DNA from 3 places in the Paenarthrobacter sp. TRD_SC_7 genome. Region 3 is predicted to be linked to each of the others. Evidence: riboswitches for the same ligand, from Rfam matches in the RefSeq annotation. Region 3 holds a riboswitch; each other region holds the start of a gene.
The links. A riboswitch is a leader RNA that binds a small molecule or an ion and turns the genes downstream of it on or off. The one in region 3 is predicted to bind S-adenosylmethionine.
Positions count from the first base shown of each region.

Region 1: another riboswitch for S-adenosylmethionine. It lies ahead of AC0J5Z_RS10730 (aminotransferase class V-fold PLP-dependent enzyme); the one in region 3 lies ahead of AC0J5Z_RS18425 (hypothetical protein).
Region 2: another riboswitch for S-adenosylmethionine. It lies ahead of metX (homoserine O-acetyltransferase MetX); the one in region 3 lies ahead of AC0J5Z_RS18425 (hypothetical protein).

Region 1 is NZ_CM149587.1:2,195,182-2,198,450, reverse strand. Features, by position in the region: gene rsgA (ribosome small subunit-dependent GTPase A) at 1-771, shown strand, start outside; gene hisN (histidinol-phosphatase) at 827-1,639, shown strand; SAM riboswitch class IV at 1,824-1,937, shown strand; gene AC0J5Z_RS10730 (aminotransferase class V-fold PLP-dependent enzyme) at 1,970-3,269, shown strand, end outside.
Region 2 is NZ_CM149587.1:3,396,108-3,399,376, reverse strand. Features, by position in the region: gene AC0J5Z_RS16400 (bifunctional o-acetylhomoserine/o-acetylserine sulfhydrylase) at 1-981, shown strand, start outside; SAM riboswitch class IV at 1,144-1,260, shown strand; gene metX (homoserine O-acetyltransferase MetX) at 1,276-2,397, shown strand; gene AC0J5Z_RS16390 (hypothetical protein) at 2,436-2,870, opposite strand; gene AC0J5Z_RS16385 (winged helix DNA-binding domain-containing protein) at 2,933-3,269, opposite strand, start outside.
Region 3 is NZ_CM149587.1:3,869,612-3,872,880, reverse strand. Features, by position in the region: gene AC0J5Z_RS18435 (VIT1/CCC1 transporter family protein) at 1-440, opposite strand, end outside; gene AC0J5Z_RS18430 (hypothetical protein) at 686-877, shown strand; gene AC0J5Z_RS18425 (hypothetical protein) at 874-1,176, opposite strand; SAM riboswitch class IV at 1,192-1,311, opposite strand; gene AC0J5Z_RS18420 (sodium:solute symporter family protein) at 1,558-3,075, opposite strand.

The DNA of each region.
Region 1 (3,269 bases), 1.7 Mb from region 3:
CCCATCGAACGGGTGGTCGTGGCCAACGCCGATCAGCTCGTGGTGGTCGTTGCGGCGGCCAACCCGGAGCCACGCACCGGATTCATTGATCGCGCCTTGGTTGCAGCGTATGACGCCGGCATCGAGCCGTTGCTGCTCATCACCAAGGCGGATGTGAAGGACCCGGCGGAACTGCTGGCCAATTACCTGAGTTTGGATTTCCCCGTGATCATCAGCCGCACGGCTGACTCCGAGGCCGGCGGCATCGATGCCCGCTCCGATGACGGACTCTCCGCCCGCCTGGACAAGGACGCCGTATCCCAGCTCCGCTCACACTTGGGTGGCAAAGTCACCGTCATGCTCGGCCACTCCGGTGTAGGTAAATCCACCATGGTCAACGCCCTGACAGGGGCGGAGCGCGCCACTGGTGGCGTCAACGCCGTAACGGGCCGCGGCAGGCACACGTCATCCTCGGCTTTGGCGCTGAAGCTGGATGACGCTCCGTCCGGCAGCTGGATCATCGATACTCCCGGCATCCGGTCCTTTGGCTTGGCGCACGTGGACCCGGACCGGATTCTGCATTCATTCCCGGACCTTGAGCCCGGCACGGAGACCTGCGACCGCGGCTGCAAGCATGGTGCCACCGCCACGAATTGCGGCCTGGATGCATGGGTGAACGATGGCCATGCAGGTTCGTCAGGAGTGGCGCGACTGGCCTCCTTGCGCCGCTTGCTGGGTGCAGACCCAAGGCTCGAAGCGAAAGAGACCAAGGAATTGGGCACCGTCAACTGATCGTTGCCGGCTTCACGTCCCCACTGCAGGGATTGATTCAGGATAGTTTGGTGGCATGACCCATCCCGTTTCCACCTACAACGATGACCTGCGCCTTGCCCACGTCCTCGCTGATTCAGTCGACGCCCAGACCATGGATCGCTTCAAGGCGCTGGACCTGCAGATCGAAACCAAGCCCGACCTCACGCCTGTCACTGACGCTGACAAAGCCGCTGAGGAAGCAATCCGCGGTCAGTTGTCCCGCTCACGTCCGCGGGACGCCGTCCTCGGCGAGGAGTTCGGGAGCAGCGGTCACGGTTCACGTCGTTGGATCATCGATCCCATTGACGGCACCAAGAACTTCGTCCGCGGCGTCCCGGTGTGGGCAACGCTGATCGCCCTCGTTGATGAAGGCGAACCTGTGGTGGGCGTTGTGAGCGCTCCGGCCTTGGGCAAACGCTGGTGGGCCGCCAAGGACATGGGCGCTTACATGGGCCGTTCCCTCGCTTCGGCAACGCGGCTCAAGGTATCCAATGTTTCCCGCTTGGCCGACGCCTCCATGTCGTATTCCAGCCTCACGGGCTGGAAGGAGCGCGGCAACCTGGATGAATTCATGGGGCTCTCGGAAGACATCTGGCGTACACGGGCATACGGTGACTTCTGGTCGTATTGCCTCGTGGCCGAGGGCGCGGTGGATATCGCGTGCGAGCCCGAGCTGAACCTCTACGACATGGCAGCACTCGTTCCCATCGTTACCGAAGCCGGCGGACGCTTCACGTCGTTGGAGGGCGAAGACGGCCCGTTTGGCGGCAACGCGCTGGCTACCAACTCGATCCTGCACTCCGAGGTCCTGAAGCGTCTCAACCCCGGATTGGACGACCTGCTCTAAGCTTGTTCCCTCGCCTTGCGCACCAAGCGGAGGGCGGAATTTTCGACGGCGGAGGCCCCCGTTAGGGGGGTCTCCGCCGTTTTTTATTCGACATAGCGGGCGTTTCGCAGTCGACGTAACAAAGGACTTAACAAAAGGCGACGGCTTTGGACGGACCCCCGGACGTGCCTTAGCCTTTTTTATAGGTCACGAGTGCCAGTGCTAAACCCCGGTTAGCTGGCCGGCAACCCTCCATTCGCGGCGGGGTGCCCCGGGTGACGACCCGGCCGGTCCGGAACGGATACGGCAAGCGCGGATCCCCCTTTGGGGGTCCCTCTTGAGTGAGGTCCCATGAGCACTATCACGTTCAACTCCAACATCATTCCGTCCTATGTTGAAGATTCCACAGCAGAAACAGCCGCCGCTACGCGTCCGCTTGCGGCGGTCACTGGCGCTGAGCTGCAGGCTCCGCTGATCCAAGGTGGCCACGTCCGCTACGCCAACTTGGACTACGGCGCATCGGCTCCCGCATTGACCATCGTTTCGGCCTACCTCAACGAGGTCCTGCCCTACTACGCCAGCGTTCACCGAGGCGCCGGGTACGCCTCCCAAATCAGCACGTCGGTGTACGAAAACTCACGGAACATCGTCCGTGAATTCGTCGGCGGGCGGGCTGATGACTCCGTGATCTTCACCCGGAACACCACAGACTCCTTGAACCTTTTGGCCGGATGCCTCCCGCACGTGGATGGCGATGTTGCCGGTGAGGTCTTGTACTTGGACATCGAGCACCACGCCAACTTGCTTCCGTGGCAGGGAGTCCCCCACCGCAGCGTCATCGCCGCCACAACCTTGGCCGAGACGCTGGACAAGCTCCGCGTGGAACTCTCCCAGGGTGGAGTGAGCCTGCTCGCAGTCACCGGCGCCTCGAACGTGACTGGCGAGATCCTTCCCATCGCCCAGCTCGCTTCCCTTGCCCACGAATACGGTGCACGGATCGTGGTGGATGCGGCCCAGTTGGCTCCGCACAGACGGATCAACATCGCGGAGGCAGACGTCGACTACATTGTGTTCTCCGGACACAAGCTGTACGCCCCGTTCGGCGCCGGCGTCGTGGTGGGTCGCCCGGATTGGCTCGACGCCGGCATTCCCCATCTGGCAGGCGGCGGCGCTGTTCGTGAAGCCCGCCTGGATTCGGTCAGCTGGGCCACTGGCCCGGCACGGCACGAGGGCGGCTCCCCCAACGTCCTGGGAGCGGCGACCCTGGCGCGCGCCACGCAGGTCCTCGCGGGACTGGACCAGGAAGCCTGGCACGCCCACGAGGCCGCTATCCGCTCTTATCTCGTGGAAGGCCTCGAAGCCATCGACGGCGTGACAGTCCACAAGATCTTCACTGACTCCGTAGACACCATCGGTGTGGTCAATTTCTCCGTGGAAGGATTCGACGCCGGATTGGTGGCCGCTTACCTGGCGGCGGAACACGGTGTGGGCCTGCGTGACGGCCGCTTCTGCGCCCACCCGCTCCTCAAGCGCCTCGGACTCCCCTCAGGGTCCTTGCGCGCCAGCTTCGGCGTCGGCTCCCGGTTGGAGGACGCCACAAGGCTGCTTGCAGGCATCGAAGGCCTCAAGCGCGACGGGCTGGGCTGGGACT
Region 2 (3,269 bases), 470 kb from region 3:
GGCACGTACAACCTGCTGGCGCACACGCTGAAGAAGTTCGGAATTTCGGTCACGTTCGTGGAGGACCCGGACAACCTGGACCAGTGGCGTGACGCCGTCCAGCCCAACACCAAGCTGTTCTTCGGTGAGGTCGTGTCCAACCCCCGCCAGGACGTGCTGGACATCGAGGGCATCGCCCGGACCGCACACGAAGCCGGCGTGCCCCTCATCGTCGATAACACCCTGTCCACGCCCTACCTGATCCGTCCCATCGAATGGGGAGCGGACATCGTTGTCCACTCCGCGACCAAATACCTGGGCGGTCACGGTTCCGCAATCGCCGGTGTGATTGTGGACTCCGGCAACTTCGACTTCGGCAAGGACCCCGAGCGCTTCCCTGGATTCAATACCCCGGACCCCGGCTACAACGGTCTGGTCTACGCCCGGGACCTCGGCAAGGACGGTGCGTTGGGCGCCAACCTCTCCTACATTCTCAAGGCCCGCGTCCAGTTGCTTCGCGATCTCGGCTCTGCCGTGTCCCCATTCAACGCCTTCCTCATTGCCCAGGGCCTGGAGACCTTGAGCCTGCGCGTGGAACGCCATGTTGCCAACGCCACCAAGGTGGCCGAATGGCTTGAAAACCACGACGACGTCGAATCGGTCGCCTATGCGGGCCTGCCGTCCAGCCCGTGGTATGACCGTGGCCGGAAGTACGGCCCCAAGGGCACAGGCGCCATCGTTGCCTTCAACATCAAGGGCGGCGTCGAAGCCGGCAAGCGTTTCGTGGACGGACTGGAGTTGCACTCGCACGTCGCCAACATCGGCGACGTCCGCTCCCTGGTCATCCACCCGGCGTCGACTACGCACAGCCAATTGACGGTGGAACAGCAGCTCGCAGCCGGCGTCAGCCCCGGCCTGGTGCGGTTGTCCGTGGGCATCGAGCACGTGGATGACATCATCGCCGACCTCGAAGCCGGCTTCCGGGCCGCCAAGGGCGCCTAACGCCGCGGCTCAAAGTCTCAGCCCGGCTGCCGCCCGCGTCGACGATTATTCGCCGGGCGGCAGTTCCTGGTGCCCGTTCGTGAACGAAGACACCCCAAACCGTCACACTGTTGTCACATTCTTCGCCAGAACCGCCCTCCATTTCCTAGACTCTTCGTATTAGGTCATGAGTGCCAGCACACAGCCCCGGCTTGCTGGCCGGCAACCCTCCTCCGCGGCGGGGTGCCCCGGGTGAAGACCTGGCCTGTTCGCACGCAAGGCGACGGGCAAGCGCGAGGTTAAGGTGTCAAAGGAATGACCATTACTGCTACAGCCCTCCCAAAATCCGGAGAAGAAGACGGAACCGTCAAGTACGCCGGCATCGGTCCGCTGGAACTTGAAGCCGGCGGATTCCTCCCCGACGTTGTCCTCGCTTATGAGACCTGGGGGCAGCTGAACGCCGATGCCTCCAATGCCGTGCTCATCCAGCACGCGCTGACGGGCAGTACACACGTAGCCCGTGGAGCCACCGACGAGGAAGGTTGGTGGGAGCAACTCGTTGGACCGGGTGCCACCATCGACACCAACAAGTTTTTTGTCATCTCCATCAACATCGTGGGCGGCTGTTATGGCAGCACCGGCCCATCATCGGGAGCGCCGGACGGACGTCCTTGGGGCTCACGTTTCCCGTTGGTCACGCTGCGCGACAGCACGGAGGCTGAGGCGCGCCTCGCCGATGCCCTGGGAATCGATGCCTGGCACGCCGTGTTGGGCGGTTCAATGGGCGGCGCCAGGGCCCTTGAATGGGCTGTGACGTTCCCTGGGAGGGTGAAACGGTGCGCCGTCATCTCGGTGGGCGCCTACAGCACGGCCGAGCAGATTGCCTTCGCGCAGGCCCAAACCTTGGCCATCAGGCAGGACCCGAACTTCAATAATGGCGACTATTACGGCGGAACTGCCCCTGAACATGGATTGGCACTGGCCCGGCGCATCGCCCACATCACCTACCGCTCAGCCTTGGAACTGGACTTCCGCTTTGGCAGGGAAGCCCAACACCAAGAGACGCCGCTCGCCGCCGCAGTGTTGGGGGAGCGTGGCCGCTACCAGGTGGAAAGCTACTTGGACCACCAAGGAACAAAGCTGGTCCGCCGTTTCGATGCCAACAGCTACATCGCCATCACCGAAGCCCTGATGTCCCATGACGTCACGCGTGGCCGCGGCCCGCTGGAGCAGGCGTTGTCGCGAACTACGGCTGAGTTCTTCGTGGCGGCGGTGGACAGCGACAGGCTCTACTTCCCGGCACAGTCGCGGGAACTTGCCGCGGCGCTCCCTGGCGATGTGCCGGTCCACCTCATTGAGGCGCCGATTGGACACGATGGCTTCCTCACCGAAATCGGCCAGCTGTCAGCGCAGCTCCGCGAAGCGTTCTTCGCCTAAGCCTCAAGGCTGATCGATGCTGCTCAATCCAGGGCAGCTTAGCCGTTCATGATTTCGCCGCGCTGCTTCATGTAATCCTCCATGGCGATCTCGCCGTTGCTGAATTTCGCGTCCAGCTCGGCCAGCTTCCGCGCGCGGTAACCTTGCGGCTCCGAAGCGCCCGCTGAGGGGAACGGTGCAGGGGATGAGGGGTTCGACGGCGGCCCGGCCTGCGGCGTTTCATCCGCGGGTCGGATGACGGTCGGCTCGGACGGGGACCCGGGGTAATTCTGCGTTGGGTATCCCTGACCTGGATAATTCTGCTGCGGGTAATTGTGCGGCGGATACCCTGGGCCGGGCAGATTCTGCTGCGGGTAGCCGGGGCCGCGGAAGTTGTCATTCTGGATCCGACGCGCCCGGGAGCGGTTATACATGCGGATCCCGAGCGGAATCAGCCACGAGCAGACGATGATCCAGAAGATCAGATTGTTCACAGTGCAGGCCTCCTAGGTCTCATCCCAGCTTAGTCCTGCCCAGCGAAACCAATACGGCTACCTCAGACCAGCTTGGTCTCCATGCCGAGGAACCGGCCGTAGCGGTCCACCTCGGACTGCAAAGCCGCCTGCTCCTCCGCAGTTGCCGGCCTGTTCATCCGGACGTCCAGTTCGCAGGTTCCCCCGGAGAATCCGTGGCGCCACCATCCGGCCAACCTGCCGTCCAGCAGGACCACATGCATGGGGCCGTTGTCCTCGGGGAAGTACGGCGCCGTTCCGCCAAGGAAGTGCCGGGACTGTGAGTAGCCCATCACATATTCGTCGTAGCACTGGATGAGGTCAATGCGGGGGAGCCCGGAGTCATCAGCCTGCGGAGGGTCGTCTACGGTGGTCAAAGTC
Region 3 (3,269 bases):
TCTTCGTGGATTTGTTCATCCGCCACCATCGCCGGGGTCGCTGCAGGTTCCGTACCGTACGGGGAGCGGCCTTCCGCGCGCTGCGCAAGGGCGAGCACAAAGACGGAGCCGAAGTTACGGGCCAGGAAGCCCAGGAACTGGCTGCGGGTGGATGCTGCCTTGGGCATTCCGGCGTGCTCACCAAGGAGCTTAAGCCAATGGGCCTCGTGCCTGCCTTCGGCTTCGGCCAAGGCGAGCAGGATTTGGCGTTCCTCGCCGTCCCGCCGCTGGGCAAGTTCGCGGTAGACGGCGGCCTCGGCCCGCTCATCGGCCAAGTACTGGCGCCACCGGCGGATGTCCGCGTGCGATGGCTGCTTTGAAGCGTTTTCGGGGGCGGCCTGTTCAGGGGCGGGGTCCGGAGCGGGGCTCGACGAACCGTGGGATTCCTGGTGCTGTTGCACTTTCTCTCCTGTGCTGGGTGGGGTAGTTGCGGCCCCATTGCACGCCCACTGTACCGCTTATTGGCGCAGATTTTTGGCTGGTATTCCTTAGCCGGAATGTTCGGCGCACCGTAATTTCGGGCGTTCCTTGACCCTCGCGTGAGCCGGTGCTCAGATGGAAGAACAGGGGCGGGACCCTCCCCGCATTAGATTCCTGCATTCGGTTCAACGGGCTGTCCGCGGCCCACGGAGACGGAGGTTGCACTATGAACACCACCGAATCACACGCCAACCACCCGGAACGGGCAACCATCGAGTCTGACCCGGCCTACGACTACGCCGAAGACCAGGAAGTGGACGAGGCCTGGGTAGAGGAAGTGGACGCCCCTGAGGACGACGAACGCGTGGTCCCCATCGACGAAACCGAAGAATTCCGCGAGGAGGACGAGGAAATCTAGTCCTCGCGACTGAGAGTAAAGTGCCGCTCCAGGCCCTCGCGCTTCCCGACCGCGGCAACTGTCACCGTCAGCTTTCTCGACGCCTCACACCAGCGCGTGGGTCGGACGGCTTGGACCAGAGCCTGCGCGATCAGCCCCGGTTCGGGATGTCCGAACTGCTCGGTTCCGGAGCTGGCAGTGATGGTTACCGTGCCCAGGAAGAGGTCGACGGCGGGGATCACCGCCACTGTGGGGGCAGCCGTATTGGCGGGGGTGCTGGCTGCTGTTGTGTTTACCGGGGTGGCGCCTTGGTACGGCAAGGGACTGCTCCTTGGGGAGTGCTCTTGCCCGCTCGGTTGTCTCTGGTCCGGGACGGGCCGCTTCCTCATCCGAACCACCCGTGAACATGGGGTTGGTGTGTGGCCAGTCGGAGCTTGGCGCCACATCTCTTGAAGCTTGGACCACCCTACCGCACGCCCTTCCGTTGTGAGGCCTGGTTTGCGCGCTTTGGGGTGGTTTTGGCGCGCAGAGCGGGCCTTCCAACGGAGGGGGTGTGTGTTGTGGGGCCTGGTTTGCGCGCTTTGGGGTGGTTTTGGTGCGCAGAGCGGGCCTTCCAACGGAGGGGGACATAACGCAAAGGCGGCGCCGCCCCGAAATGGGGAGGCGCCGCCGTCGACTATTGCTTGTTTCTTTGTGCCTGCCTAGGACGCGGGCGTGCTGAGCTCTTCCTCAGCCACACGGGTGCCGGCAACACGGTCGGTCCAAGCCTTCATGACTGCCGGATCGGTGGGCTTGCTGGCAAACGAGACCACAACGTACACCACAGCAGAGGCAATCAAACCGTAGTAAATGGGCTCGTTGGCGTAGATGCCGTCGAGAGGGACCTCTGCATTGATCTCAAGGATGATCATGGTGCCGAGGGTCACCACTGAACCGGCCGCCATGGACCAGGCTGCTGCGATGCCCGTTCCACGCTTCCACACCAGGCCACCGATGATGGCTACCAGCAGGCCGCCTACCAGGATGTCATAGGCGATGGTCAGTGCGGCCACCACGTCCTTGGTGGAGATGGCGATGATGATCGCCACGATCCCCAGTCCGAGGACCCAGTAACGGTTGGCCTTGACGTCGTGCTCCGGGTTATCGGAATCGGAGGTGTCCACCTTTTTGCCGAACCAGCTGGCAACGAAAGGCATGACGTCTGCGCGGGCAACGGTGGCCGCAGCGATCAGTGCGCCCGACGCCGTCGACATCATGGCTGCGACAGCAGCCGCCAGTACCAGGCCGCCGATACCGATGGGCAGGAGACGGGTTGCGACTTCTGCGTAGACGTCGTCCTTGGCTGCGATCTCCACACCGGACAGGGCAACACTGGCAGCCATGCCGATCAGTGCGCCGGCCAAGCCGTAAAGGATGCAGTAAACGCCGGCGGTGGCGCCACCCCAGCGGGCAACCGTGGGGGTCTTGGCCGTGAACACGCGCTGCCAGATGTCCTGGCCGATGAGGAGGCCAAGGGTGTAAACGACGAAGTAGGTGATGATCGTCTGGAGGCCGATGCCGCCGATGTCGAAGAAGCTCTCATCGACGCGGGCGCGGATGCCATCGAGGCCACCGGCGGCGTTCAGGGCGAAGGGGAGCATGAGGAAGAAGATGCCAACCGTCTTGATGACGAACTGGACCTGGTCGGCCAAGGTGATGGACCACATGCCGCCGATGGTGGAGTAGACCAGCACGATAGCGCCGCCGATGGCGATGGCGAGCCAACGCTCCCAGCCGAAGAGGACCACGAAGATGGTGGCGTAGGCGCCGGTGGACGTTGCACACAGCATCAACGTGTAGGCCAGCATGACGATGCCCGAGGTCTGCGTCGCGGTGCTGCCATAGCGAAGGGTCAGCATCTGGGAAACGGTGTAGATCTTGAGCTTCTGGATGGTTCCGGCGAACAGGAGGCTAAGAAGCAGCACGCCTGAGCCGATGGCAACAACCAGCCACATGCCGGAGATACCGAACTTGTAGCCGAGGCCGACGCCGCCCACGGTGGATGCGCCACCCAGGACCACTGCGGCCATTGTGCCGGTGTAAAGGAAGGGTCCCAGGCGGCGGCCTGCCACCAGGAAGTCGCTGTTGTTCTTGGTGCGGGACTTGCCCCACCAGCCGAATGCCAGCATGGCGAGCAGGTACACCACCACGATTGCGATGTTAATAGCCGAAGATTCCATGAACGGTCCTTGGAGCTGATGCACGGAGGTTGGGGTTTTCGACGATACTCCTGCGAAGCGTCGAAGTCTCTCTGTGCTGACGATTGGAGATTGGGGATGTGTTGTGTGCCTCACAGACAACACTTGTTGCCTATGAGGATATGTTGTGATGGGAGTAACAGTCAAGATGCTTTTGTCATGGTTCCGTGCATTCC